2 regions of the Streptomyces diastaticus subsp. diastaticus genome follow, and region 2 is predicted to be linked to the other one. Evidence: predicted binding sites of a transcription regulator. Region 2 holds the regulator's gene; the other holds the start of a gene.

Region 1 (14,225 bases), on a different contig from region 2:
CGGTCTCCCAGCTTGGCGCAGTCCGCCGCAGGAGTAGACCACCGGCGGCCCGGCGACCCCCTTCCGCGCCGGGGTCCACGCGCGTAGCTTTCATGCGGCATGCACACGTCAGACCTTCCCCCCTCGACACCCTCGGAGGCCCCCCATGCCCGTCCGCAGACCCGGAGTCCGACGTTCCCGCTTCACCGCGGCCGGGGTCCTCCTCGCCGCCCTCTCCCTGCTGGTGACCCTGCCCTCGGCCGCGCACGCCGCGGACCGGCCCGAGCGGGGCGAGGCGTACATGGGCATGGGCGTGATCGAGCACGACGGGCAGAGCGGCGCCCCCGGCGTCTCACCGCTCGCCGAGCAGACCGAGGGCGTGGACGTCTCCAGCCACCAGGGCAACGTCGACTGGGGCGCCCTGTGGAACAGCGGCGTCAAGTGGTCGTACGTGAAGGCCACCGAGGGCACGTACTACAGGAACGAGTACTTCTCGCAGCAGTACACCGGCAGCTACAACGTGGGCATGATCCGCGGCTCGTACCATTTCGCGACGCCCAACACCACGAGCGGCGCCGCCCAGGCCAACTTCTTCGTGGACAACGGCGGCGGCTGGTCCCGCGACGGCAAGACCCTGCCCGGCGTGCTGGACATCGAGTGGAACCCGTACGGCGACCAGTGCTACGGCCTGAGCCAGTCGGCGATGGTCAACTGGATCCGCGACTTCACCAACACCTACAAGGCGCGCACCGGCCGCGACGCGGTCATCTACACCGCGACGAGCTGGTGGACCGCCTGCACCGGCAACTACGCGGGCTTCGGCTCCACCAACCCGCTCTGGGTCGCCCGGTACGCCTCCTCGGTGGGCACGCTCCCGGCCGGCTGGGGCTTCTACACGATCTGGCAGTACACCTCCACCGGCCCGATCGTCGGTGACCACAACCACTTCAACGGCGCGTACGACCGGGTCCAGGCGCTCGCCAACGGCTGAGCCCGAGCGGCCGCACGCCCCGCTTCCACGCACGCCGAAGAGGCCCGGTGACCTGGTCACCGGGCCTCTTCCGGCTCCGGCGCGAGGGTGCGGAAATCCTTTCGGGACGAGGCAACCCTTCAGCTATGCACTCCATCTATACACGGCGTGAACACTCTTTCGCACAGCCTGGCCGCTTCCAGCGGCCCCACCGCACCCCGCGCCCGCCGCCCGCGCCGCACCCGCCGTACCGCCGTGGCCGCGCTGGCGCTGGCCGCCCTCACCGCGCTCAGCGCCTGCACGCCCGGCACGGTCGCCCCCGCCGACGAGCGGGCCGACGCCCACGAGGCGGGCGGCGACGGCAGACCGGGGGCCCGGGTGAAGCTCGCCAAGGGGGAGGTGGACTGCGCGGTCGCCAAGTGCATCGCGCTGACCTTCGACGGCGGCCCCGGCAAGGACACCCCCGAACTCCTCGACCTGCTGAAGCGCGAGGAGGTGCCCGCCACCTTCTTCCTGCTGGGCAGGAAGCACATCGAGAAGTACCCGGAGACGGTCACGCGGATCGCCGAGGAGGGCCACGAGGTGGCCAACCACACCTGGAACCACCCGCGCCTGACCGAGATCGAGCCGGAGGAGATACGCGAGGAACTCACCCGCACGCAGAAGGAGATCGAGCGGCTCACCGGCTCCGAGCCCACCTTGATGCGGCCGCCGCAGGGCCGCACCGACGACACGGTCGCCGAGATCACCGAGGAGCTGGGGCTGGCCCAGGTGCTGTGGTCGACGACGGCGAAGGACTACTCCACCGAGGACTCCGGCCTGATCACCGAGCGCACCCTGGAGCAGGCGGGCCGGGACGGCGTCATCCTGCTGCACGACATCTACAAGGGGACCGTCCCGGCCGTGCCGGCCATCATCCGGTCGCTGAAGAAGGACGGCTACACCTTCGTCACCGTCCCGCAGCTGATGGCCCCGGCGAAGCCGCGGCCGGGGACGGTCTACCGCCCCTGACCACCCGGCCTGTCGGCCCCCGGAGCCGGGCGTCCGGCGACACGGCGAGACCCGGGCCGGGCCCTCGGAAGGGACCCGGCCCGGGCTCAGGACGGCCGCCCGGCGACCCGGCGGATCAGGCGGCGGCCGGGACCGCCACGCTCGCCGGGGCCAGGGCGATCTCCAGGACCTGCCGGACGTCGCTCACCGGGTGGACGTCGAGCCCCGCCAGGATCTCGTCGGGGACGTCGTCCAGGTCGGCCTCGTTCCGCTTGGGGATGACCACGGTGGTGATGCCCGCCCGGTGCGCCGCCAGCAGCTTCTGCTTGACGCCGCCGATCGGGAGCACCCGCCCGGTCAGCGACACCTCGCCGGTCATCGCCACGTCGGTGCGGACCAGCCGCCCGGAGAGCAGCGAGGCGAGGGCGGTGGTCATGGTGACACCCGCGCTCGGCCCGTCCTTCGGGACCGCTCCGGCCGGGAAGTGGATGTGCACACCCCGGTCCTTCAGGTCCGCGACGGGCAGCTCCAGTTCGGCGCCGTGCGAGCGCAGGAAGCTCAGCGCGATCTGCGCCGACTCCTTCATCACGTCACCGAGCTGACCGGTCAGGGTCAGTCCGGAGGCGCCGGTCTCCGGGTCGGCCAGCGACGCCTCGACGTAGAGCACGTCCCCGCCGGCGCCGGTGACCGCCAGGCCGGTGGCCACGCCGGGCACCGAGGTCCGGCGCTCGGCCGGGTCCTGGGCGGACTCGGGCACGTGGTGCGGCCGGCCGATCAGGCCGCGCAGCTCGGCGTCGGTCACGGTGAACGGAAGCTCCCGCTCCCCCAGTTCGTGCTGGGCCGCGACCTTGCGCAGCAGCCGGGCCACGGAACGCTCCAGGTTCCGTACACCGGCCTCGCGGGTGTACTCGCCGGCGAGCTTGCGCAGCGCCGAGTCGGCCAGTTCGACCTCGCCGGGCTCCAGGCCGGCCCGCTCCAGCTGGCGCGGGAGCAGGTGGTCGCGGGCGATGACGACCTTCTCGTCCTCGGTGTAGCCGTCGAGGCGGACCAGTTCCATCCGGTCGAGCAGGGCCTCGGGGATGGCTTCGAGGACGTTGGCGGTGGCGAGGAAGACCACGTCGCTGAGGTCGAGTTCGACCTCCAGGTAGTGGTCCCGGAAGGTGTGGTTCTGCGCCGGGTCGAGGACCTCGAGCAGCGCCGCCGCCGGGTCGCCCCGGAAGTCGGAGCCGACCTTGTCGATCTCGTCGAGCAGGACCACCGGGTTCATCGACCCGGCCTCCTTGATCGCCCGGACGATGCGGCCGGGCAGCGCGCCGACGTAGGTCCGCCGGTGGCCCCGGATCTCCGCCTCGTCGCGCACGCCGCCGAGGGCGACGCGGACGAACTCGCGGCCCATCGCGTGGGCGACGCTCTCGCCGAGCGAGGTCTTGCCGACGCCGGGCGGGCCGACGAGGGCCAGCACGGCTCCCCCACGCCGTCCGCCGACGACGCCGAGGCCCCGGTCTGCGCGGCGCTTGCGCACCGCGAGGTACTCGGTGATGCGTTCCTTCACGTCCTCCAGGCCCGCGTGCTCGGCGTCGAGCACGGCCTGCGCGCCGGGGATGTCGTACGCGTCCTCGGTGCGCTCGGTCCAGGGGAGTTCCAGGACGGTGTCGAGCCAGGTCCGTATCCAGGAGCCCTCGGGGCTCTGGTCGGAGGCCCGCTCCAGCTTCTCGACCTCCTTGAGGGCGGCCTCGCGGACCCTCTCGGGGAGGTCGGCGGCCTCGACGCGGGCGCGGTAGTCGTCGCTCTCGTCCTCGCTCTCGCCGTTCAGCTCGCGCAGTTCCTTGCGGACGGCGTCGAGCTGGCGGCGGAGCAGGAACTCGCGCTGCTGCTTGTCGACGCCCTCCTGGACGTCCTTGGCGATCGTCTCGGCGACGTCCTGCTCGGCGAGGTGCTCGCTGAGGTGCTCGGTGGCGAGCTTCAGCCGGGCGACCGGGTCACCGGTCTCCAGCAGCGCCACCTTCTGCGCGGTGGTCAGGAAGGGCGAGTACCCGGCGTTGTCCGCGAGGGCTCCCGGGGTGTCGATCTGCTGGATGCGGTCGACCACCTGCCAGGCGCCGCGCTTCTGGAGCCAGGAGGCGGCCAGCGCCTTGTACGCCGTCATCAGCTCGGTCACCGAGCCGGGCAGCGGCGAGGGCACGGTCTCCTCGACGGGCGTGCCCTCGACCCAGAGCGCGGCCCCGGGCCCGGTGGTCCCGGCCCCGATCCGCACCCGGCTGCGGCCGCGCACCAGCGCGCCGGGGTCGCCGTCGGCCAGCCGCCCGACCTGCTCCACGGTGGCGAGGACGCCGACCGCGGCATAGGTGCCGTCGACCCGGGGGACGAGCAGCACCTGCGGCTTGCCCCCGTCCGGCCCGGCCGCGGCCTGCGCGGCTTCGACGGCGGCCCGTACATCGGTTTCGTTGAGGTCCAGTGGCACGACCATCCCGGGCAGCACCACTTCGTCGTCGAGCGGCAGCACCGGAAGAGTCAGCGGTGTGATGGCCTGGGACTCAGCAGCCATGATCTCCCCTTCGGCAGTCAAGTTGAGCTATACCGACTCAATGATTCTGCACCGCCAGGTGTTCCCCGAAGGGTGTTCGCTGTGAGCGAACCCGCGACCGGCCCGCCCGGAAGGCCGCCGGGACCGAAAGGCCCTTCCTCACACCGGGCAACACCACGGCGACCGTGCGGATTCCTGCCGGGCGCGTCGCCCCAGGGTGCCGAAAGCCGGGCGCGGAGCGTCAAGCGTGAGCATCACCGCAGGTCAGGGAAGTGACCTCGCGACCGGACTAGCCGGGAGCAACCCGCCTCGCCGGACACGGGCGCCGTCGCCCGGCACGGCGTCGACGCAGAGGCGCGGGTGCGAGGCGGCGGAGAGCGCGCGGCGGCGCCGGGTGCGGCTGGGGGTGGTGAGCGTCGGCCCGCCGCTCACCAAGCCGGGCGACTCAGCCCTTCGCGCGGCCCTGGCTGAGGGGCCGGGGCGCGCGTCGCCGACCTGACGTCCCGCCTCCTCGCGGAGCGGCGTCGGGTGAGCGCGCACGCCCATCCGCCGAATCGCCCGTTGATCACCTTCACCGGGCGATCGACATCTTCGGAACCGGCGGCCTGGGGCGCGCCCCCACCGGATCGGCCTGCTGCCGCTCGCGGCGGGCGGGCTCGCGCCCGGAACGGTCGGCGCCGCGCCGGTCCCGCGCCGCTTCGGCGCGAGCATGTCCCTGCCCGTCGCCGGGCTGCCGGCCCCCGCCACCGGACTGCCGGTCCCCGGCGCCGGGCCGGGCGCGGCCATGCCGGTGGCCTCCAGCGCGATCATGGGCGACGCCCCGGTCCGCCGGGCGCGGGTGGCCTCGTCGGTGGAGGAGGGTCGTACGAGTTCGGCGGCCTGATCGCGGTGGCGCCGCTCGGGAGTCTGCCGTCGGCCGTCCACTCGGCCACGCTTCGGCTTCCGCCGGGCGTTCCCGGGAGGGCGCGGGACAGCCTGGGTCCGGCGCCGACGCCGGCCGGGGAGGGCCCGGGGCGGCCCGGGCCCTGATCGCGCCACCGCCGCGGAGGCGCTCGACGGGGCGTACGGAGCGGTGGTGCCGGTGGCGGCCGGGGTGCCGGCGCGGTCGCCACCGGGGGGGGCGCCGCCACGACCCTGGCTCGGCGCCCTCCGGGCCGGCGTCGTCCTCCTGGCCGGCTGACGCGTGGCGGCGGGCCCGGCCGAGGGTGGCCGGGCCCGCCGCGGGGTGCGTACGTGCCGGGGTCAGTCCGTGCCGGACTCGATGGCGGCGCGGTCGAGCGCCGTCTCCTCCTCGGAGGTCTCGCCGCGCGAGGCGATGGCCTCGGCGCCGCCCTGGTCCATGGCGCCGATCAGGCCGGTCGAGGCCGCCTGGGCGGCGCCGATGGTGGGGTGCTCGGTGCCGACGATGCCGATGCCCGCGTACTGCTCCAGGCGGGCGCGGGAGTCGGCGATGTCGAGGTTGCGCATGGTGAGCTGGCCGATGCGGTCGACCGGCCCGAAGGCGGAGTCCTCGGTGCGCTCCATGGAGAGCTTGTCCGGGTGGTAGCTGAGCGCCGGGCCGCGGGTGTCGAGGACCGAGTAGTCCTCACCGCGCCGCAGCCGCACGGTGACCTCACCGGTGATCGCGGAGCCGACCCAGCGCTGGAGCGACTCGCGGATCATCAGCGCCTGCGGGTCCAGCCAGCGGCCCTCGTAGAGCAGCCGGCCGAGGCGGCGGCCCTCGTTGTGGTAGGCGGCGACGGTGTCCTCGTTGTGGATGGCGTTGACGAGGCGCTCGTAGGCGAGGTGCAGCAGCGCCATGGCGGGGGCCTCGTAGATGCCGCGGCTCTTGGCCTCGATGACCCGGTTCTCGATCTGGTCGGACATGCCGAGGCCGTGCCGGCCGCCGATCGCGTTGGCCTCCATGACGAGGTCGACGGCGGAGGAGAACTCCTTGCCGTTGATGGTGACGGGGCGGCCCAGTTCGAAGCCGATCGTCACGTCCTCGGTGTCGATGTGCACCGCGGGGTCCCAGAACTTGACGCCCATGATCGGGTCGACCGTCTCGATGCCCGTGTCCAGGTGCTCCAGGGTCTTCGCCTCGTGGGTGGCGCCCCAGATGTTGGCGTCGGTGGAGTACGCCTTCTCCGTGGAGTCCCGGTAGGGCAGCTCGTGGGCGAGCAGCCACTCCGACATCTCCTTGCGGCCACCCAGCTCGGAGACGAAGTCCGCGTCGAGCCAGGGCTTGTAGATCCGCAGGTGCGGGTTGGCGAGCAGGCCGTAGCGGTAGAACCGCTCGATGTCGTTGCCCTTGAAGGTGGAGCCGTCGCCCCAGATCTGCACCCCGTCCTCCAGCATCGCCCGCACCAGCAGCGTGCCGGTGACGGCGCGGCCCAGCGGCGTGGTGTTGAAGTACGGGCGCCCGCCGGAGCGGATGTGGAACGCGCCGCACGCCAGCGCCGCCAGCCCTTCCTCGACCAGCGCGGCACGGCAGTCGACGAGACGGGTGATCTCGGCGCCGTAGGCGGTGGCCCGCCCGGGCACGGAGGCGATGTCGGGCTCGTCGTACTGGCCGATGTCGGCGGTGTACGTGCAGGGGACCGCGCCCTTGTCACGCATCCAGGCGACGGCGACCGAGGTGTCGAGTCCGCCGGAGAAGGCGATGCCGACGCGCTCGCCGGCGGGCAGGGAGGTCAGGACTTTGGACATAGCAAGAGTATGCAACGGAACGTATGCTCATGCAACGTCGGCAGGTGGGGGCTCGCGGGAAGCGCCTCGCCCCCTCCGTGAGCGATCGGGCGCGCGGCAGCTCGCCCGAACACACGGGAGACGACCACACGACGACACACAGGCGACCTGGCGGTAACAAGCTGACCGGGGGGCAAACGACACTTCGCTCACACATACCCCAGGCATACCCCATAACAACCTTGTTGTGGTTTCGCTATCTACATAGAGTCCCCACTCGTCCGCCACGAACTGATCAGGCCGAAGAGCGGCCTGCCGGGGCGGATGAGGGATTTGGGGGCTTTACATGAACGTGAAGAAGTCGTTGACCACCACGCTGGGCGTCACCTCGGCACTGCTGCTGGCCGCAGCGCCCGCCCACGCCAACTGGACGAGCTCCATCGGCAGTGCGGGAACCGGATTCGAGTCCCGCCGCTGGGCGGACAAGAGCTACTCGCAGATCTGGTTCAAGGGCTGCACACGGCAGGGCGGCTCGGAGAACAGCGTTGACGTGGGGATGTGGCGGGACGTCTCGCTCCAGCCCGACCACTTCTACGGTTCGAAGCACTTCACCGCCTGCTTCAGCAGCAGCACCTCCAACAGCATGGGCGAGTGGAACGGGCTCGCGGACGGCAGCTACTACTTCAAGCTCGAGTCGGTCGGCGGAGGAAAGAACGGACTCCTCTGGGTCAACACCGTGACAGTTGACACCACGCTCGCCGACAGCTGACTCTCATCCGCAGCCAGACGAGGGGCGCCCACCGAGGGCGCCCCTCGCTCCCTTCCAGAACGTGGAGAACAAGTGAAGGTACGCACGCTGCTGCGGGCGAGCAGTGCCACACGGGCAGCCCCCTTCGCCCTAGGCATCGTTCTCGTCTACTTCTACTTCGGCAGCGGCCTGCCTCCCGCCAGCACCTTCGGCGACGCACCTGCCTTGGTCGCCTGGCCGCTCGCCGCGACCGCCCCTCAGGCCTACGCCGTCGCAGCGGCACTCGGCGCATGGGAGGCCGGCCGGCTCGCCAAAGCGGAAGTCTGGCAACTGGCCCCGTCGCGGTCCCGCTGGGTGATCGCCGCCCAGCAATTGGCGCCGCCTGTTGCCCTGGCCTGGGCCATGCTGATACTGGGCCCACTTCTCGCGTTCCTCCACTTCGGAACGTGGCCGACCATCGTCAGCCTCGGGCCGCTCCTCACGGGATTCGTCCTGTCGGCCGGGTTCGGCATCATCGGATTCGGCGTGGGCAACCTACTCCCCCCCATCGTCGCCGCCCCACTGACGGGGCTCGCCGTGTTCATCCCGGTGAGCTGGTCCTGGGCTTCCGGGACATGGTGGCTGCGCCACGTGTCGGGACTTTTCGGTGACGTTCCGTCCTTCGGCGAAGCGATCCCCTTGACCACGTTGACCCCGCCCCTCCTCCTGGTGGCGGGGCTGGCCCTGGGCACGTGCGCCTTCTGGGTCCGCCAGGCCCCCATGGCGGTCCGGGTCCCTCTCGGGGCCGCTATCGCGTTGCTGGGGACGTTCAGCGCCTACACCTGGACACACGACTGGGGCCCGAAGCCACCCTCCACCTCGGTGAACGTCGCTCTGAGCTGCGCGGGACACCGGCCCGAGGTCTGTATGCCCACCAAGACCGCCGATGATCTGGCCACGGTGCGGGCCACGACCGCCAAGGTCATCGGTGATCTCCGCGAAGCGGGTGTCAACATCACCCCAGAACGCGTCACCGACAGCCTCGCCGAGGGCAGGGACCCGCGGCCCTCCACACCAGACGTGTGGCACGTAGGCCTGACCCGCGCGTCGGAGGCCGGGGCACTGCCGTCAGCACTGCTCGCGACCGCCATGCAGCCGCCGTGTGCGAAGCCCGACGTGCTCCAGACACGGAAGCTCATGCTCTGGGGGGCCGACATCATCGGGCGCGGGGCGGCATACCAGGAGTGGCTGGCCAAGGAGTCGGAGCCCATACCCGCCAACACCCCGCAGGCCAAGCAGTCAGTCCTCACCGAGGTGAAGAACGTGCTGGACAAGCCGACGGTGTCCCAGCAAGCGTGGTACGTGGAGACGATGGCTTCGGCGTGCCAGAAGGGGTCCCAGTGATCTGGCTCAAGGCCCGCCGGGCCCACACGGCGCTTCCGGCCGGCCTGCTCGCCCTGTTCGCGCTCGTGTTGCTGGTCCAGGACAGCGAGATGGTGCTTCCTTCTCTCCTGTCCGGGCTCCAGGGCACCCCAATCCTCCTCACGGCCCCGGTGGTCATCACCACCGCCCTCATCTTCTGCCTCAACTCCCGCCTCCCCTCTGCGGAAATCTCCGGGACCCGGCGCGTAGCCGCCCTTGACGTCGCCCTGACTGCCACCTACCTCCTCGTGGTGACAGTGGGGTGCATGGCTCTCGGTGAACTCCTGAGTTCCACGGAAGCGGTCGCGGTGGGCCGGAACTCCGCCTTCCTCGTCGGCCTCGCACTGTGTGCACGCCCATGGGCCGGGGAAGCGGCGACCTTCGTCCCGGTCGCCTGGGTCGTGGTCGTGCTGGTCCTCGGTTTCCGCCCTACGGGCGACCCCTACCCGTGGACAGTCACCCCCGAGCCCGTCGGCGCTCCGCACGCGGCAGTCGCGGCCGTCCTGGTTCTGGTGGCCGGGCTCGCCGCTCTCTACTCGACCTCCAGGAAGATGCCATGACCCTCGCACTGCGCGACTGCACGTTCGCCTACCGAAGGCGCCGGCCGACCCTCCGCAACTTCTCCTATGAACTCCCCCAGGGCCTGACCATCCTGCTCGGACCCAACGGAGCCGGAAAGTCCACCCTGCTCCGGCTCGCCGCCTCCGTGACCCACCCCCAGTCGGGCAGCGTCACCCTGGACAGCTTCTCCAGCCGGGACAAGGAGTTCCGGCACCACGTGGCCTGGATGCCCCAGAACATCACCCCCATGCCCTCGCTCACCTGCCGTGAGTACGTGGCGTACGTGGGCTGGCTCAAGGGCATGACGCGGAGCGAAGCCTGGCGCGAGGCGCGCAGAGCACTCGCGCGAGTCGAGCTGACCGAGAAGTCCGATGTACGGTCCAGTCAGCTCTCGGGCGGCCAGTTGCGCCGGGTCGGCGTGGCATCGGCGCTGGTGCACCAGGCACGCGTACTCCTGCTCGACGAACCCACCGCGGGTATGGACCCACGCCAGCGCAGAATTTTCCGCGACATCCTCACCAGCCTCACGGACGAGGTCCAAGTCCTGCTCTCCACCCATGACGTGGGCGACCTCGCCGAGGAGGCCGACCATGTCACCGTGCTCAGCGACGGAAAGATCCTGCACTCCGGGACCACGCCGTCGTTCCTCGGTCTGGCACCGCGGGGGACCGCGCCAGGCAGAACGGCGGAGGGTGCGTACATGAGCCTGCTCCACCACGACGGGTGAGCTGAGTCACACCAGGGCAGGTCGCACCTTCACTCAGCCGCCGGAGATTCGGGGCAGGCCGAATTCCCTCGCATGCCTACCGGCGCTTGGCGAGAATCACCACCAGCAGCCAGCACGTCCGCCCCGGAGGTCACCGCCATGCCCGCCCCGCACCCCGCCCCCTCGCCCGCCGCCCCCGAGGTGCTGGACCGCCGGGAGGGCCCCTACGGGGAGGTGGTGCTGCGGCGGCACGGCGGGCTGCTCCAGATCATCGCCAACGGCACGTTCCTGATGGACACCTCCGACGGGCGCTCCGAGCGGCTGCTGGTCGACCTGGCCCGGGACGCGCTGGGCGGACGGAAGGAGCCGGGGGTGCTCATCGGCGGTCTGGGCGTCGGCTTCTCGCTGGCGCACGCGTCGGCCGACCCGGCCTGGGGGCGGATCACCGTCGTGGAGCGGGAGCCCGCCGTCATCGACTGGCACACCAAGGGCCAGGCACCGCCGCTGGCGGGGATCTCCGGCGCCGCTCTCGCCGACCCCCGCACCGAGGTGGTCCGCGCCGACCTGCTGGAGCACCTGCGGACCACCACCGCCACGTACGACGCGCTCTGCCTCGACATCGACAACGGGCCCGACTGGACGGTCACCGAGGACAACGGCGTGCTGTACGCGCCGGCCGGTCTCGCCGCCTGCGCCGCGCGGCTGACCGTCGGCGGGATCCTCGCCGTCTGGTCCGCCCGGCCGTCCGCCGCTTTCGAAGGAACATTGCGTAAATGCGGATTCCGGGCGGTCCGTACCGAAGAGATCCCGGTTGCCCGGGGCGTCCCTGACGTGGTGCACCTCGCTGTCAAGGCCGCGTAGCCCCGAGCCCCGTCCAGCCCTTACGCTGCTCACCATCCCCCGGATCTCCCACGAGGTCCGGCACACCAACCAGGCGCACTTCCAGGGGCGGGCGATGGAGCACACACAGACCTCCCACAACGGCAATTCGGCGGCGTCGCCGGGTGCACAGCGCCGGGTGCTGGTGGTCGAGGACGACACCACGATCGTCGAAGCCATTTCCGCCCGGCTGCGGGCCGAGGGCTTTCTCGTGCAGACGGCGACGGACGGTCCGGCGGCGGTCGACACCGCCGAGGCGTGGCAGCCCGATCTGCTGATCCTCGACATCATGCTGCCCGGCTTCGACGGCCTGGAGGTCTGCCGCAGAGTCCAGGCGCAGCGCCCGGTGCCGGTGATGATGCTCACGGCCCGCGACGACGAGACCGACATGCTGGTCGGGCTCGGCGTCGGCGCGGACGACTACATGACCAAGCCGTTCTCCATGCGGGAGCTGGCGGCCCGGGTGCACGTCCTGCTGCGCCGCGTCGAGCGGGCGGCACTGGCCGCGGCCACCCCGCGCAGCGGCATCCTCCGCCTCGGCGAACTGGAGATCGACCACGCCCAGCGCCGGGTACGGGTGCACGCGGAGGACGTCCACCTCACGCCCACCGAGTTCGACCTGCTGGTCTGCCTGGCCAACACCCCGCGCGCCGTCCTCTCCCGCGAGCAGCTCCTCGCCGAGGTGTGGGACTGGGCGGACGCCTCGGGCACGCGCACGGTGGACAGCCACATCAAGGCGCTGCGACGGAAGATCGGCGCGGAGCGCATCCGCACCGTGCACGGTGTCGGCTACGCGCTGGAGACGCCGACGCCATGAGCGGCCCGGCGGCCCCCCAGGGCGGGTACCGGCCCTTCTCGGTGAAGACGAAGCTCGGCGCGCTGGTCGTCATCTCCGTGCTGATCACCACCGGGCTGCTGATGGTGGCGGTCCGCACCGACACCGAACTCCGTTTCATCACCGTCTTCTCGATGATCGCCACCCTGCTGATCACGCAGTTCGTGGCACACGGACTGACGGCCCCGCTGGACGAGATGAACTCGGTGGCCCGGTCCGTGTCGCACGGCGACTACACCCGCCGGGCACGCGGGGCGGACCGCCGCGACGAGCTGGGCGACCTGGCGCTCACCATCAACCGCATGGCCGACGAGCTGGAGTCGCAGGACCTGCACCGCAAAGAGCTGGTCGCCAACGTCTCACACGAGCTGCGCACCCCCATCGCGGCGCTGCGGGCGGTGCTGGAGAACGTCGTGGACGGCGTCTCGGCGGCCGACCCGGAGACGATGCGCACCGCGCTGAAGCAGACCGAGCGGCTGGGCCGGCTCGTCGACACCCTGCTCGACCTCTCACGCCTCGACAACGGTGTCGTCCCCCTGCGGTCGCACCGCTTCGAGGTGTGGCCGTACCTGTCGGGGGTGCTGAAGGAGGCCAACCTGGTCGCCTCGCAGCGCCGGACCACCTCCGGCTCGGGCAACCACAGCCGGACCGACGTCCACCTGATCCTGGACGTGGAGCCGCTGGACCTGACGGCCTGCGCGGACGTGGAGCGGCTCCACCAGGTGGTGGCCAACCTCATCGACAACGCGGTCAAGCACTCCCCGCCGAGCGGCGCCGTCACTGTCCGTGCCCGGCCGGGGCACGGCCCGCAGTCGCTGGAGCTGGAGGTGCTGGACGAGGGTCCGGGCATCCCCGAGTCGGAGTGGCACCGGGTCTTCGAGCGGTTCAACCGGGGCAACGCGGCCAAGCCGCACGAGCCCGGCGCGGACGGCGGGACGGGGCTCGGCCTGGCCATCGCCCGGTGGGCGGTGGATCTGCACGGCGGACGCATCAGAGTGGCGGAATCCGCACGTGGCTGCCGTATTCGCGTCAGCCTGCCGGGGCTGCCCGAGGCACACGGCTGACCCCCGGGTGGCGTACTGTTCATAGCGGTAACGCAGTAACGACGTGCCAACTGACAGGGATGCGGGCCCGAGGGACCGCAGCCGAGCGCGGAGGCGTCCGGGCTGGAGGGAAATCCCGCTTGTTTCCCGCCAATCAGAGCCCCGAAACCCGGGATCTGGTGTGACTTTCACGACGGATGCCCGGCCCGGCCTGCACCTCTCGGTGACGAAGGCGTAGCCTTTATTCCCGCTGTCCACCACCTTGTGAAGCGGAAGAGGGCGGTTGCCGCCGTGTCGCCACAGTCCCCCAGTAATTCGAGCGTCTCGACCGACCAAGCGGGGCAGGCCAAGAGTCCTGCCGCCGCCTTCGGGTCGAACGAGTGGCTCGTCGACGAGATCTACCAGCAGTACCTCCAGGACCCGAACTCGGTAGACCGAGCCTGGTGGGACTTCTTCGCCGACTACAAGCCCGGCGGAGGTGGCGCCGCTCCCGTGGAGACCGCGGCCCCGTCGGCGGCGACCTCGCCCGCTCCGGCCAAGCCCGCCCCGGCGGCCAAGGCCCCCGAGGCGAAGCCGGCCGCCGCCCCGCAGGCCGCGGCCCCCGCGAAGCCCGCGGCGAAGGCCCCGGCCGAGAAGGCGGCGCCCGCCAAGACCGCTCCCGCCAAGACCGCCCCGGCCAAGCCCGCCGCGAAGGCCGCCGAGCCGGCCGCCGCCGCGGAGGGCCCGGAGTACGTCACACTGCGTGGCCCCTCGGCCGCGGTCGCGAAGAACATGAGTGCCTCGCTGGAACTGCCCACGGCCACGTCCGTGCGCGCGGTGCCGGTCAAGCTCCTCTTCGACAACCGCATCGTCATCAACAACCACCTGAAGCGCGCCCGGGGCGGGAAGATCTCCTTCACGCACCTGATCGGCTACGCCATGG
Region 2 (14,225 bases):
GCGGCGGACGAAGGCGACGCCGAGCCCCTCCTCGTGGACGAAGGTGCCGGTGTGTGCCAGCGGAGGCCGGCCCAGCAGGTGCTCGACCAGCGGGACGGCTCTCCCGGCCGCCTCGGGCGCCTGGTCCAGGAGTACGCGTACGGCGCCGACCAGGGCGGAGGCGGCGTTGCCGCGCAGGACCTGCGGGGAGACGGCGTAGCGGCTGCCGACCGCCTCGGCGAGCGGCGCGAGATGGCCGACGGCGACGGCCCGGTGAAGCGCCTCGGGGAGCGGTCCGGGCAACGGCCGGGGAGCGGGCAGCCGCAGCTCGACGGGCCCCGCGGACGGCCTGCGCCACCACAGTCGGCCCGGGCCGAGGTCGGGGACCTCCGAGCCGAGGGCGGCGCACCCCAGCGCCAGCGACCAGAGCCGGGAGGCCAGGCCGAGCTGGGCGGTGGAGGCGGCGACCCGGCCGGGGCCGGTCCCCATGCGCCGGCCGGTCTCCTCGACGTGGCCGGCGATCCCGTCGCCGTACAACTCGGCGAGGGGGCGGAAACCGCCCTCGGACGGGTCGGCGCGGGGCACGGGGTCGGCGGTGAAGTAGGGGCCGACGCGGGCGAGCCGGGTCAGCAGCGTGTCGAGGGCCGCGGCGCTCACCGGGTCCGCACCACCGTGGAGCCGTACCGGCACATGGGTGCCACCGTCCTCTCTCGGGGAACCCGGCCCCGGCTGTGCGCGGGGATTGTCGCAGCCGGGCGGCGGGCCGCGCCAGGACGGACGAGGACGGACGACGGCGGGTGCGGACGGGCGGACGGGTGAGGAGGGTGGCTCCGCCCGGCGACACCTCGCGCCACCCCCCGGCGTCCCGCCGTTCGGGACTGCTCGGCGCGAGGATGGGCAGGGAGACCGGTCAGCCCCCGCGCCGTCGCGGGGCGCGGGCCAGGCGTCGGCCGGCCGGAGCAGCAGCCCCGCGACGAGCCGGCGGCGCCAGGTACGCATCGAAGAGGAGCGCACGACATGACGAGCACCCCCGGCACCAACCCGACCAGCGATCCGACCTCCGTCCCCGCCACCACCGCCGCCCACGAACTGGGCCTCGGCACCGTCGGCATCTGGAGCGGCGCGCTCCGGATCACCGACGGGACCGGGCGGGACGGAGCCATCACCGACGCCGTCGAGGAGATCGAGGCGCTCGGATACGGCGCCATCTGGGTGGGCGGCAGCGCGAGCGTCGCCGACGCGCGGGCGGTCCTCGCCGCCACCCATCATCTCCGCGTCGCCACCGGCATCCTCTCCATCTGGGACCACCCGGCCGACCGCGTCGCCGAGGAGGCGTCCGACGCCGACCGCGCCCACGACGACCGCTTCGTCCTCGGCATCGGCGCCAGCCATCAGCAGCTCGCTCCCAAGGAGTACGCCAAGCCGTACACCGCGATGCGGGAGTACCTGACCGCGCTGGACGAGGCGCCCCACCCCGTCCCCGCCCGGCGGCGCGTCCTCGCCGCCCTCGGGCCGAAGATGCTCCAGCTCTCCAAGGACCGGGCCGCCGGGGCCCACCCGTACCTGGTGACCGAGGACCAGGTCGCCGAGGCCCGCGAGGCCCTCGGAACCGGCCCGCTGCTCGCCCCCGAGCTGAAGGTGGTGCTCGACGACGACCTCGCCCGCGCCCGCGAGACCGCCCGCGCCTACCTGCGCTTCTACCTGGAGCTGCCCAACTACACCAACAACCTGCGCCGGGCCGGTTTCGGCCCCGCCGACTTCGAGGACGGCGGCAGCGACGCCCTCCTCGACGCGGTGGTCGCCCACGGCGACGCCGAGCGGGTGCGGTCCCGCGTCACCGGCTTCCACAAGGCCGGTGCCGACCACGTCGCCCTCCAGGTCGTCACCTCCGACCCCGTGCGAGACCTCCCCATCCCCGCCTGGCGCACCCTCGCCGCAGCCCTCGACCTCCCCGGCGCCACCGCCTGACCCGCCCCGGCCCCCTCGGCCACCGTCCCGCCCCGGACGCCGACCGGCCACTTCCGGCCCCGTCCCCGGCCCGGCGGCGTCTGAGGACGACGCCCGGCCCCGTCCCGGCCCGGCCGGCGGGGGAGGCCGATCAGTGACCCGTGCGGACGGGTACCCGCCGCCGCGTCCCGGTCCGGCCGCCGGCCGGGGCGACGGTTCCGCCCGGCGCCCCGGGGCAGATCTCACGCGCCTCCCGCCGCCGGGCACCCTTGCCGGAGGCAACCACCTTGCCCCGCACCCCCGTTGCCTGGCACTATCCCGCGTGACCGGCCGGTCGACCCGGCCGGAACGACTGCCACCGCTTCAAGGCGGTGCGCGTGCCGCGTGACGGCGGCAGCGGCGTCAGCCGCACAGGCGGCGAGGGCCGCCGGGAGCGGGCGTGGCGCGGGAGAGCGCCGAGGCGGACGTCACCGGGCTGAGCGTGCGAGCCGGTGACGTCGCCCGTGCCCGGCAGCGGGCCCCGCCCGCGCAGGAGTTCAGCCGCGGGCCGTGCGCAGGGCCGTGCGCAGGTAGGGCGCGGCCGCCAGGAGCGGGGCGCGGACGCCGGCGTGCCGCAGGCAGTAGGTCCACCAGACGCGGGGCGGGAGTTCGGCGGTGCGGCGGCGCAGGGCCTCGCGTACCCCGATGCCCGGTTCCTCGGAGGCGGGTGGCAGCGGCACCGTGTGGCGTTCGCCGACGGCGCGCGGGGCGACGAAGGCGGGCACCCGGGCGCGCCGGGCGCGCAGGCCGTGGTCGAGGTCGCCGAGCGTGTGGCGGAAGGCCCGGTCGAGGTCGCCGACCCGGTCGCGGGCCGCGCGGGGGAGCAGCACGGCGGCCCCGTCGTAGGTGTCGCAGAGCTCGGTGCGCCCGGTCGGCTCGACCAGCGGCAGCCGGTGCGGGCCGCGGGTGCGGCGACGGCCGGAGTAGGCGAGTGGCGTGGTACCGGGGCGGGTGCCCGGCACCCGGCCGTCGCGTACGGCGCCGACCACCACGGCGGTGTCGCCGAGCGAGCGGGAGGTGGCGAGGAGCAGGGCGAGCGCCTCGTCGGCGAGGACCACGTCGTCCCGCAGCCAGAGCTGGTGGGTGAACGGGGTCGCCCCGGCCGCCCTGCTGTTCCGGCTCGCCAGCCGGATGCCCTCCCCCCAACGGACCCCCGCCCCGGCCCGGTGCACCTCGACCTCGGGATGGGCGGCCCGGACCGCGTCGGCGGTGCCGTCCCGCGACCCCGCGTCGACCAGGTGCACGCGCAGGGCGGTACCGGGCGGCAGGGACCGCTGGTCGGCGAGGGCGTCCAGCGCCCGCAGGGTCTGCCGTCGCCGGTCGCGCGAGGTCATCAGCACCGCCACCACGGGCGCCCGCCGCCGCACGTAGGGCGTGCGGGTGGCCTCCTCCAGCGGCACGGGCGCGGTGACCACCCGGCCGGTACCGGCGACGGCCTCGTCCTCGCTCGGGGAGGGCTGCGACGGCTCCACCGGAACTCCTCACTCACACGTCACACGTAACGGACAATTGACTCATACGGCACGACTCGCCCCAGTCTCGGCCCTCCGCGCCGTGAAACGGCAGACCGACGCCCCGGCCGGATGGAAGACCGCCACCCGGGGGCCGGACCCGGCCCGGGTGCTCGGGGTCGTCTGCGGGTCGCCGTCGGAGGGGGGTCGGGTCCTGCGGGTTTCGGGCGTGGCCCGTGGCGGTCGGCCGGCCGGCGGTCGCGTGGGGCGGAGAAAACCAGCCCCGCCGACGCTTGAGGCCATCCGTGGCGGGCACCCGAAGCCGTCGGGCGCGCCCGGGATCGGCCCGGGGTTCCCTGGGCGGGTCCTGCTCATCAAGCCTCCGACCTGCGAAGACGAACCGCGTCGACGCCCTCTGCTCGGCTGGGAGGAACAAAAGCTGAGCCCGGTCGACTCAACCACGTTGACGCGCGGCACGCCCTCGTGCATCCTTGAGTCAGTTCCACTCAAGTAGTCAGCTGGAGGAATTGACATGGCACGTGCGGTCGGCATCGACCTGGGCACGACTAACTCCGTCGTCAGCGTTCTGGAGGGCGGCGAGCCCTCTGTGATCACCAACGCCGAGGGCGCCAGGACCACGCCGTCCGTCGTCGCCTTCGCCAAGAACGGTGAGGTGCTCGTCGGCGAGGTCGCGAAGCGTCAGGCAGTGACCAACGTCGACAGGACCATCCGGTCGGTCAAGCGCCACATGGGCACCGACTGGAAGATCGACATCGACGGCAAGAGCTTCAACCCGCAGCAGATGAGCGCCTTCGTGCTGCAGAAGCTCAAGCGGGACGCGGAGTCCTACCTGGGCGAGAAGGTCACGGACGCGGTCATCACCGTCCCGGCCTACTTCAACGACTCGGAGCGTCAGGCCACCAAGGAGGCCGGCGAGATCGCGGGTCTCAACGTCCTGCGCATCGTCAACGAGCCCACCGCCGCCGCCCTGGCGTACGGCCTCGACAAGGACGACCAGACGATCCTCGTCTTCGACCTCGGTGGCGGCACCTTCGACGTGTCGCTCCTGGAGATCGGTGACGGCGTCGTCGAGGTGAAGGCCACCAACGGTGACAACCACCTCGGTGGTGACGACTGGGACCAGCGCGTCGTCGACTACCTGGTCAAGCAGTTCCAGTCGGGCCACGGCGTGGACCTCTCCAAGGACAAGATGGCCCTCCAGCGCCTGCGTGAGGCCGCCGAGAAGGCCAAGATCGAGCTGTCCTCGTCCACCGAGACCTCGATCAACCTGCCCTACATCACGGCTTCCGCCGAGGGCCCGCTGCACCTGGACGAGAAGCTCACCCGCGCCCAGTTCCAGCAGCTCACCTCGGACCTGCTGGAGCGCTGCAAGACGCCGTTCAACAACGTCATCAAGGACGCGGGCATCCAGCTCTCCGAGATCGACCACGTCGTTCTCGTCGGTGGCTCCACCCGTATGCCGGCCGTCGCCGAGCTGGTCAAGGAGATGACCGGCGGCAAGGAGGCGAACAAGGGCGTCAACCCGGACGAGGTCGTCGCCATCGGCGCCTCGCTCCAGGCCGGTGTCCTCAAGGGCGAGGTCAAGGACGTCCTGCTCCTCGACGTCACCCCGCTGTCCCTCGGCATCGAGACCAAGGGCGGCATCATGACCAAGCTCATCGAGCGGAACACGACGATCCCGACCAAGCGGTCCGAGATCTTCACCACCGCCGAGGACAACCAGCCCTCCGTGCAGATCCAGGTCTACCAGGGCGAGCGCGAGATCGCGGCGTACAACAAGAAGCTCGGGATGTTCGAGCTGACGGGTCTGCCGCCGGCCCCGCGCGGTGTCCCGCAGGTCGAGGTCTCCTTCGACATCGACGCCAACGGCATCATGCACGTGACCGCGAAGGACCTCGGCACGGGCAAGGAGCAGAAGATGACCGTCACCGGCGGCTCCTCGCTGCCGAAGGACGAGGTCAACCGCATGCGCGAGGAGGCCGAGAAGTACGCGGAGGAGGACCACAAGCGCCGCGAGGCCGCCGAGTCCCGCAACCAGGGCGAGCAGCTCGCGTACCAGACCGAGAAGTTCCTCAAGGACAACGAGGACAAGGTCCCCGCTGAGGTCAAGACCGAGGTGGAGGAGGCCGTCAACGAGCTGAAGGAGAAGCTCAAGGGCGACGACTCCGCCGAGATCCGCACGGCCACCGAGAAGGTGGCGGCCGTCTCGCAGAAGCTGGGCCAGGCCATGTACGCCGACGCCCAGGCGGCCGGCGGCGACGCCGGTGCCCAGGGCGGCGAGCAGGCCCAGCAGGGTGACGACGACGTGGTCGACGCCGAGATCGTCGACGACGACAACGACAAGCGCAAGGGCGGTGCGGCGTGACCGAGGAGACCCCCGGATTCGACGAGCAGCAGGACGCTGACGTCACCCCCGGTGCCTCCTCGGACGACGCGGCCGAGACCGCCGGGCCCACCTCCTCGGAGGCGGGCCCGGCGGGAGCGGGCACCGACGCCACGGCCGGCCTGACGGCCGAGCTGGACCAGGCGCGCACGGCTCTCGCCGAGCGCACCGGCGACCTCCAGCGGCTCCAGGCCGAGTACCAGAACTACCGGCGCCGGGTCGAGCGCGACCGGGTGGCCGTCAAGGAGGTGGCGGTCGCGGGCATGTTGTCCGAGCTGCTGCCGGTCCTCGACGACATCGGCCGCGCCCGGGACCACGGCGAGCTGGTCGGCGGCTTCAAGTCGGTCGCCGAGTCGGTGGAGTCGGTCACCGCCAAGCTGGGCCTGGTCCAGTTCGGCAAGGAGGGCGAGCCCTTCGACCCGACCATCCACGAGGCACTGATGCACAGCTACGCGCCCGACGTCACGGAGACGACGTGCGTCGCGATCCTCCAGGCGGGGTATCGCATCGGCGAGCGCACCATCCGGCCCGCCCGGGTCGCGGTGGCCGAGCCGCAGCCGGGAGCCCAGCAGGCCAAGCCCCAGGCGGACGCCAAGGCCGAGCAGGCCGAGGCCGAGCCGGACGGGGCGAAGCCGGACGAGGAGAACGGTGGCCCGCAGGAGGGCTGAACCACTCACCGCCGCCGCGGTCACCTTCACCGGTGACCGCGCGGCGGTGACGTCGCAGTGGAAGGAGGGACGTCGCCGATGAGTACGAAGGACTACATCGAGAAGGACTACTACAAGGTCCTCGGCGTCCCCAAGGACGCCACCGACGCCGAGATCAAGAAGGCGTACCGCAAGCTCGCCCGGGAGAACCACCCGGACGCCAACACGGGCAACGCCAAGGCCGAGGAGCGCTTCAAGGAGATCTCCGAGGCCAACGACATCCTCGGCGACCCCAAGAAGCGCAAGGAGTACGACGAGGCGCGCTCCCTCTTCGGGAACGGCGGCTTCCGCCCCGGTCCCGGCGGTGGCGGCTCCGGCGGGAACTTCAACTTCGACCTGGGCGACCTCTTCGGGGGCGGCGCCCCCGGCGGCGGCCAGGGCCAGGGCGGGTTCGGCGGCGGCCTCGGGGACGTCTTCGGCGGGCTGTTCAACCGCGGGGGCGCGGGCGCCGGTACACGCACCCAGCCCCGGCGCGGCCAGGACATCGAGTCCGAGGTGACGCTCAGCTTCACCGAGGCGGTGGACGGCGCGACGGTGCCGCTCCGGATGTCCAGCCAGGCGCCCTGCAAGGCCTGTTCGGGCACCGGCGACAAGAACGGCACGCCCCGCGTCTGCCCGACCTGTGTCGGCACCGGCCAGGTCTCGCGCGGCGGCGGGGGCGGCTTCTCGCTCACCGACCCGTGCGTGGACTGCAAGGGCCGCGGACTGATCGCCGAGGACCCGTGCGAGGTCTGCAAGGGTTCCGGGCGGGCCAAGTCGTCGCGCACCATGCAGGTCCGCATCCCGGCCGGAGTCACGGACGGGCAGCGCATCCGGCTGCGCGGCAAGGGCAGTCCGGGCGAGCGCGGAGGCCCTGCGGGCGACCTGTACGTGGTGGTGAACGTCGACAAGCACCCGGTCTTCGGGCGCAAGGGCGACAACCTCACCGTCACGGTGCCGGTCACCATCACGGAGGCCGCGCTCGGCGGCGAGATCCGGGTACCCACCCTGGGCGGGCCCCCGGTGACGCTGAAACTGCCGCCGGGCACCCCGGCGGGCCGCACGATGCGGGCCCGCGGCAAGGGCGCGGTCCGCAAGGACGGCACCCGCGGCGATCTGCTGGTCACCGTCGACGTGGCGGTGCCCCAGCACCTGTCCTCCGAGGCCCGGGAGGCCTTGGAGACGTACCGCAAGGCCACCGCGGACGAGGACCCGCGGGCGGAGCTGTTCAAGGCAGCGAAGGGAGCGTAGGCCATGGACCGGGACGGACGACGTCGCAACCCCTACGAACTGACGGAAGACACCCCGGTGTACGTCATTTCGGTGGCGGCCCAGCTGAGCGGGCTCCACCCGCAGACGTTGCGCCAGTACGACCGTCTCGGCCTGGTGTCGCCCGACCGCACGGCCGGGCGGGGGCGCCGGTACTCGGCCCGCGACATCGAACTGCTCCGCCAGGTGCAGCAGTTGTCGCAGAGCGAGGGCATCAACCTCGCCGGTATCAAGCGCATCATCGAACTGGAGAACCAGGTGACCGCGCTCCAGCAGCGCGTCGCCGAACTCTCCGCGGCCGTCGACGGCGCCGCCGCCCAGATGCGGCAGCGCGAGGCCCAGGTGCACGCCTCCTACCGCCGCGACCTCGTGCGGTACGAGGACGTGCGGCACACCAGCGCGCTGGTGGTGTGGAGGCCGGGCCGGCCGTCCGCCGAGTGAACGCCGCGTTCTTTCGCGGAAGGGGCCGGAGGCGGTGCTGCTGCCTCCGGCCCCTCCGGCGTTCCGCGCGGGTGGTTCAGTCGCTCGCGTCCAGGAGGCCGGAGCGGGCGATGAGGTAGCCGAGCTGGGTGCGGCTGCCGCTGCCGAGGGTGGTGGCCAGCCGGGCGATGTGGCTGCGGCAGGTGCGGACGTTCATGCCCAGGCGCCGGGCGATGGCGTCGTCCACGTGCCCCTCGACGAGGAGTTTGGCGATGGAGCGCTGCGTGCCCGTGATGCCGTCCAGCTCGGGACGGTAGGCGTCGGGCTGCTCGTCCCAGGGGACGGCGTGCCGCCAGAGCTGGTCGAAGACGCCCACCAGGTACTCCACCAGGCCGGGGTGGCGTAGCTGGAGGGCGACCTGCCGGTCGGAGCGGGCCGGGATGAAGGCCACCTTGCGGTCCACCACGATCAGCCGGTCGACGCTCTCCTCCAGCGTGCGCACCTCGACGTCGGTGCCGATCCGGTCCACGTAGGCGATGGTCGCCGGGTGGTGCCGGGCGGTGTGCTGGTAGAGGGTGCGCATCTTCACCCGGCGGTCGAGCAGGGGCATGACGCGGCGCAGCCCCTCCGCGATGGTCTCCGGCTTGCGGCCGCTGCCCGGCTGCACGGTCAGCAGCTCCTCGGAGCACTCCGCGACCACCCGGTCGAGGGTGGTGTTGATGAGCCCCAGCCCCTCCAGCACGGTCATCCCGCTGGCGGCGACCGGGTTCTGCGCCGCCATGGCCAGGAAAGGGGCGAAGGTCTCGGTGAGGCCGATGGCGACGCGTCGGCGCTCCTGGATCTCCTGCTCGATGGGGTGTACCAGATGGCCGAGCGCTACCGTCGGGGGCAGTGGCCGCAGCCACTCCGGGTCGTCCGGGTCGGCGTGCACCAGCGCCAGATCGATGAGGCAGGGCGCCTGCGCGGCCTCGCTCCGGGGTATGCGCCCGGTCCGCAGCGCGTCGGCGTAGAGCTGCCGACCCGCTTCGCACAGCTCACGTGGGCTGTGCGGATGTCCCGGTATCTGGTCGTCTGTCCCCATGTGAACCCCCCTCAGGGTCATGCATTACAGGAACATGATGCCTGTTTCCGCTGGTGCGAGCGGTCGCGGTGAGCGATCGTCATGTGCACGGGGGAGGAGGAAATGATTAGAAGAGGTGGAGATCGTCCATGAGCAAGATGGTTCGTGTACTTTGCGCTTTCGCGGTCGCGGCTGCCTTCGGTGCGATCGCCAGTGGCGAGCCCACCTGGGAGAGCGAGCCCGCTTCCACGGTGCTGGCCGAGCCGACCTGGGAGACCAACCCGGTGGCGGTCCAGTCCGAGCCCACCTGGGAGTTCGCCCCCACGGGTGAGCCGACCTGGGAGACCGCCCCCGCAGGTGAGCCGACCTGGGAGGACCTGCCCACGGGTGTCCGGGCATGAGCATGCCTCCCGACGACCGTTCCTTCCGGCGTGAGATGGCCGCGGCCTACCGCTCCGGATGGCACTTCATCGACCTGGTCAGTGCCGTGCCCGAGGGCGACGAACCGCTGACGGTGACGCTCTTCGGCGAGCCGATCCTGGTCGTCCGGGACGAAGAGGACGGAGTCCGCGCCTACCGCGCGCTGCGCCGCCCGCGGGGCGCCCCTCAGCCCGTGCGCTGCGCCATCCGCTACGGCATGGTCTTCGTCAACCTCGACCAGCGCGACCACCACCCGGTCGAGACCGAACTTCTCACAGCCACCCCCCGCAGCGCCTGAGACGCGATCCCCCCGTCGTCACAGATCGCCCAGGCGCTCCCCCCGGCAGCGACGCCACCGTGGACCTGAACACGGTGGCGTCGCTGTCGTTGTGCGGCGGACTGCACGGGTGCGACGCCGCCGTGCGGCAGGGCGGGCCGGAGCGGACAGGGGGTCACGCCGGCCGCGGCAGGTTCCCCATGGCCCGGGTCACCGCGATCTCGATGACCACCCGTGCCGGGTTCTCGCGGGGCTCGCGTCCGTAGCGGAGCGCGTAACGGCGTTCGGCGTCCGCGACGCGGACCGGGTCCTCGCTGACCGTGGCGACGCCCTCCAGGGTGGTCCAGTACCGGCCGGCCGGCTGGCAGACGGCGACCCGGGCGCCCCCGTCCCCGGCCGCCCGGACGTGGCGGACCTTGGTGGTGGCGCCGCCGGTGATGATCCGGGCCAGCCGCTCACCGGGGTCGTACGTCACGCCGACCGGGACGACGTGCGGGGTGCCGTCGGGGCGGGGAGTGGTGAGCGTGCAGACGTGCTTCTCGCGCCAGAAGGCGAGGAAGTTCGCGGGGGGAGCGGTGAGGTCGATGGCCATGGCGGCAGCGTACGGCCGGAGGCGCGCCCGCCGGCGGGCGGGAGCACCCCGGCGCATTCCCCCGCGAGCGCGGGCCCTCCTCGCCGGGCCGCGGAGGGAGAGCGGGACGGCGAGCGCGAGCGCGACGCGGTAGCCGGAGGCGGCCATGGAGGTGCCGGACGCCTCCGCCGGCAGCACCCTGACGAAGAGCGCGGGCCCGCCTCCGGCGGCGGCCGCGATCCGGTGGCCGGGCGGGGCGCCGGTGCGGAGCGCGTCTCCGGTGTGAAGCGTTCGGCGAACAGGGCCGCCCGGGGGCCGTACATGACGCTGAGGAAGCAGCCGGCGACCAGGGTGCCGACGGCCGGCCACGGCAGCGAGCCGGTGTCGGTCAGCGGGAGGAGCGGAACGGCCCCCAGGGCGATCCCGGCCGCGCCGCCGGGTGGACGCGCAGGCGGCCGACGCGGTCGGAGAGGGCGGCGGAGGCCGGTGGCAGGGCGAGTCGGGTGAGGCTGACGCGCAGGGAGACGGCGAGGACCGGCCCGCGGCCCGTGCCCGGTTGGCGGGTGGTGTGGTCGAGGACCCCGGTGAGCAGGAGTGGGAGGCCGCAATGTTGACGCGAACGAGCCGCCGGCGAGCAGGAGGGTGCCGAGATGGTCGCGGAGGACCGTGCGCGGCGGGGAGCCCTGATCGCGCTTCTCCCGTCCGGCCGGCGCCTGTTCGGCCAGGGAGCCCGTCCGGCCAGTGCTGTTCGGCCCGGCGGACTCGGACGTCTCCTCGGCCCGGGTGTGGATGTACCGGGCGAGGCTGAGCGCGGCAGGCCGGCCGGGAAGGGCACCCGCCGGGCCCAGCCGGAGAGCGTGCTGTCCGAGGTGAGCGACCGGCGGCCGGGAGGACACTGCCGGGCGGTGACCACGCCGGCGGGCACCCCGAGCTGGGCGAGGCGGCCGTGGAGGCCGCGCCTGCCCTCGGGCGCGTACTCGGTGGCCACCGGCATCGCGCCGCCCCACTGCGCGCCGACGGCGACGCCCTGGCGATGCGCGGCAGGGGGAGCGGGGCCGGGGGCGACGGCGACGGTCTCGTCCGTGGGGGAGCAGGCCGATGCCGGTGGTCAGGCCCGTCACGGTGAGAGCGGGGACCAGCACGGGCGCGCGGCCCTTCTTTGTCGCCGACCGGCCGACGGCGAGGGCGGTGAGGGCGGCGAGGGCGGCGAGCGGCGGCGAAGGCGGCGGGCGGCGAAGGTGGCGAGGGCGCGCGGTGGGGGTCGTCGGCCGGGAAGTACAGGTCGCGTGGGCCAGGGCGGCGGCGATCCCGAAGAGGGAGTAGCCGTACCGCTCCAGCGCCGGGGCGAGCGCCGCGGGGGCGCCGGTCGGGCGGGAGGTTCCTGGCGGAGGGCTGGGGAGGGGGCGGAGGTGCCGGGCAGGCGGAAGGGTGGATGACCGGATCGCCTTGAGTGGACTAGACTCAACTTTGTGTACGGCGAGCCTGTCAGTGCCGGTGTGATCGGTGTCGGACAGGGCCGGGCGGGGCCCGCCCGGCGCGACAGGCCGGGCCCGGCGGAGCACGATGAGCCAGGCGGCACGCACGGTGTACGAGGCACGACGGGACGGACGAACGGACGAGGAGAGGGACACGTGGACGCAGAGCTGACCAACAGGAGCCGGGACGCGCTCAACGCGGCGACCACCCGGGCGGTCTCCGGGGGGAACCCGGACCTGACCCCCGCCCACCTGCTCCTGGCCCTCCTGGAGGGGCAGGACAACGAGAACCTGGTCGACCTCCTCGCCGCCGTCGAGGCCGACCAGGCCGCGGTCCGGTCCGGGGTGGAGCGGGTGCTCGCCGCGCTCCCCAGCGTCACCGGCTCGACGGTCGCCCCGCCGCAGCCCAACCGCGAGCTGCTGGCGGTCATCGCCGACGCCGACCGGCGCGCCAAGGACCTGGGCGACGAGTACCTCTCCACCGAGCACCTGCTGATCGCCGTCGCCGCCAAGGGCGGCCAGGCCGCCGAGGTGCTCACCGGGCAGGGAGCCACGCCCGGGAAGCTGCTGGAGGCATTCGAGAACACACGAGGAGGACGCCGGGTGACCACGCCCGACCCCGAGGGTCAGTACAAGGCGCTGGAGAAGTTCGGCACGGACTTCACGGCCGCCGCCCGAGAGGGCAAGCTCGACCCGGTCATCGGCCGGGACCAGGAGATCCGCCGCGTCGTGCAGGTGCTGTCGCGGCGCACCAAGAACAACCCGGTCCTCATCGGTGAGCCCGGTGTCGGCAAGACCGCCGTCGTCGAGGGGCTGGCCCAGCGGATCGTCAAGGGCGACGTGCCCGAGTCGCTGAAGGACAAGCGGCTGGTCTCGCTGGACCTCGGCGCGATGGTCGCGGGCGCCAAGTACCGGGGCGAGTTCGAGGAGCGGCTGAAGACGGTCCTCTCCGAGATCAAGGAGAGCGACGGCCAGATCGTCACCTTCATCGACGAGCTGCACACGGTCGTCGGCGCGGGCGCCGGCGGCGACTCCGCGATGGACGCGGGCAACATGCTCAAGCCGATGCTGGCCCGCGGCGAGCTGCGCATGGTCGGCGCCACCACGCTGGACGAGTACCGCGAGCGGATCGAGAAGGACCCGGCGCTGGAGCGCCGCTTCCAGCAGGTGCTGGTGGCCGAGCCGACCGTCGAGGACTCCATCGCGATCCTGCGCGGCCTCAAGGGCCGGTACGAGGCGCACCACAAGGTGCAGATCGCGGACAGCGCGCTGGTGGCCGCCGCGACCCTCTCCGACCGGTACATCACCTCGCGCTTCCTGCCCGACAAGGCCATCGACCTGGTCGACGAGGCGGCCTCCCGGCTGCGCATGGAGATCGACTCCTCGCCGCTGGAGATCGACGAGCTCCAGCGCTCGGTGGACCGGCTGAAGATGGAGGAGCTGGCGCTCGGCAAGGAGACCGACCCGGCCTCCCGGCAGCGGCTGGACAAGCTCCGCCGCGACCTCGCCGACCGCGAGGAGGAGCTGCGCGGGCTCACCGCCCGCTGGGAGAAGGAGAAGCAGTCCCTCAACCGCGTCGGTGAGCTGAAGGAGCGCCTCGACGAGCTGCGCGGCCAGGCCGAACGCGCCCAGCGCGACGGCGACTTCGACACCGCCTCCAAGTTGCTGTACGGCGAGATCCCCACTCTTGAGCGGGACCTGGAGGCGGCGTCCGAGGCCGAGGAGGAGGTCGCCAAGGACACCATGGTCAAGGAGGAGGTCGGCCCCGACGACATCGCCGACGTGGTCGGCTCCTGGACCGGCATCCCGGCCGGGCGCCTGCTCGAGGGCGAGACGCAGAAGCTGCTGAGGATGGAGGCGGAGCTGGGCCGCCGCCTGATCGGCCAGAGCGAGGCGGTGCGGGCCGTCTCGGACGCGGTGCGCCGCACCCGGGCCGGGATCGCCGACCCGGACCGGCCGACCGGCTCCTTCCTCTTCCTCGGCCCGACCGGCGTCGGCAAGACCGAACTGGCCAAGACGCTCGCCGACTTCCTCTTCGACGACGAGCGGGCCATGATCCGCATCGACATGAGCGAGTACGGCGAGAAGCACTCGGTGGCCCGCCTGGTCGGCGCGCCCCCCGGCTACGTCGGGTACGAGGAGGGCGGCCAGCTCACCGAGGCGGTGCGCAGGCGCCCGTACAGCGTGGTGCTGCTGGACGAGGTGGAGAAGGCGCACCCGGAGGTCT

Evidence for each region. Region 2 encodes HspR, which represses chaperone genes until heat shock. Its sites were predicted from a motif close to TTGAGNNNNNNNNNCTCAA; they were not measured.
Region 1: the regulator HspR is predicted to act here: its motif matches at 4,507-4,525, upstream of lon (endopeptidase La).

The regions. Positions count from the first base shown of each region.
Region 1 is NZ_BLLN01000005.1:2,020,793-2,035,017, forward strand. Features, by position in the region: gene Sdia_RS26060 (lysozyme) at 146-970, shown strand; gene Sdia_RS26065 (polysaccharide deacetylase family protein) at 1,118-1,960, shown strand; gene lon (endopeptidase La) at 2,076-4,484, opposite strand; gene Sdia_RS26075 (hypothetical protein) at 5,173-5,346, shown strand; gene argG (argininosuccinate synthase) at 5,706-7,151, opposite strand; gene Sdia_RS26085 (hypothetical protein) at 7,477-7,899, shown strand; gene Sdia_RS26090 (hypothetical protein) at 7,972-9,261, shown strand; gene Sdia_RS26095 (hypothetical protein) at 9,258-9,839, shown strand; gene Sdia_RS26100 (ATP-binding cassette domain-containing protein) at 9,836-10,567, shown strand; gene Sdia_RS26105 (spermidine synthase family protein) at 10,706-11,407, shown strand; gene Sdia_RS26110 (response regulator transcription factor) at 11,502-12,242, shown strand; gene Sdia_RS26115 (HAMP domain-containing sensor histidine kinase) at 12,239-13,324, shown strand; gene Sdia_RS26120 (multifunctional oxoglutarate decarboxylase/oxoglutarate dehydrogenase thiamine pyrophosphate-binding subunit/dihydrolipoyllysine-residue succinyltransferase subunit) at 13,595-14,225, shown strand, end outside.
Region 2 is NZ_BLLN01000002.1:859,148-873,372, forward strand. Features, by position in the region: gene Sdia_RS05645 ((2Fe-2S)-binding protein) at 1-636, opposite strand, end outside; gene Sdia_RS05650 (LLM class F420-dependent oxidoreductase) at 997-1,947, shown strand; gene Sdia_RS05655 (glycosyltransferase family 2 protein) at 2,463-3,437, opposite strand; gene dnaK (molecular chaperone DnaK) at 3,949-5,802, shown strand; gene grpE (nucleotide exchange factor GrpE) at 5,799-6,488, shown strand; gene dnaJ (molecular chaperone DnaJ) at 6,567-7,757, shown strand; gene Sdia_RS05675 (heat shock protein transcriptional repressor HspR) at 7,761-8,216, shown strand; gene Sdia_RS05680 (helix-turn-helix transcriptional regulator) at 8,293-9,276, opposite strand; gene Sdia_RS05685 (hypothetical protein) at 9,405-9,656, shown strand; gene Sdia_RS05690 (Rieske (2Fe-2S) protein) at 9,653-9,973, shown strand; gene Sdia_RS05695 (pyridoxamine 5'-phosphate oxidase family protein) at 10,128-10,544, opposite strand; gene clpB (ATP-dependent chaperone ClpB) at 12,155-14,225, shown strand, end outside.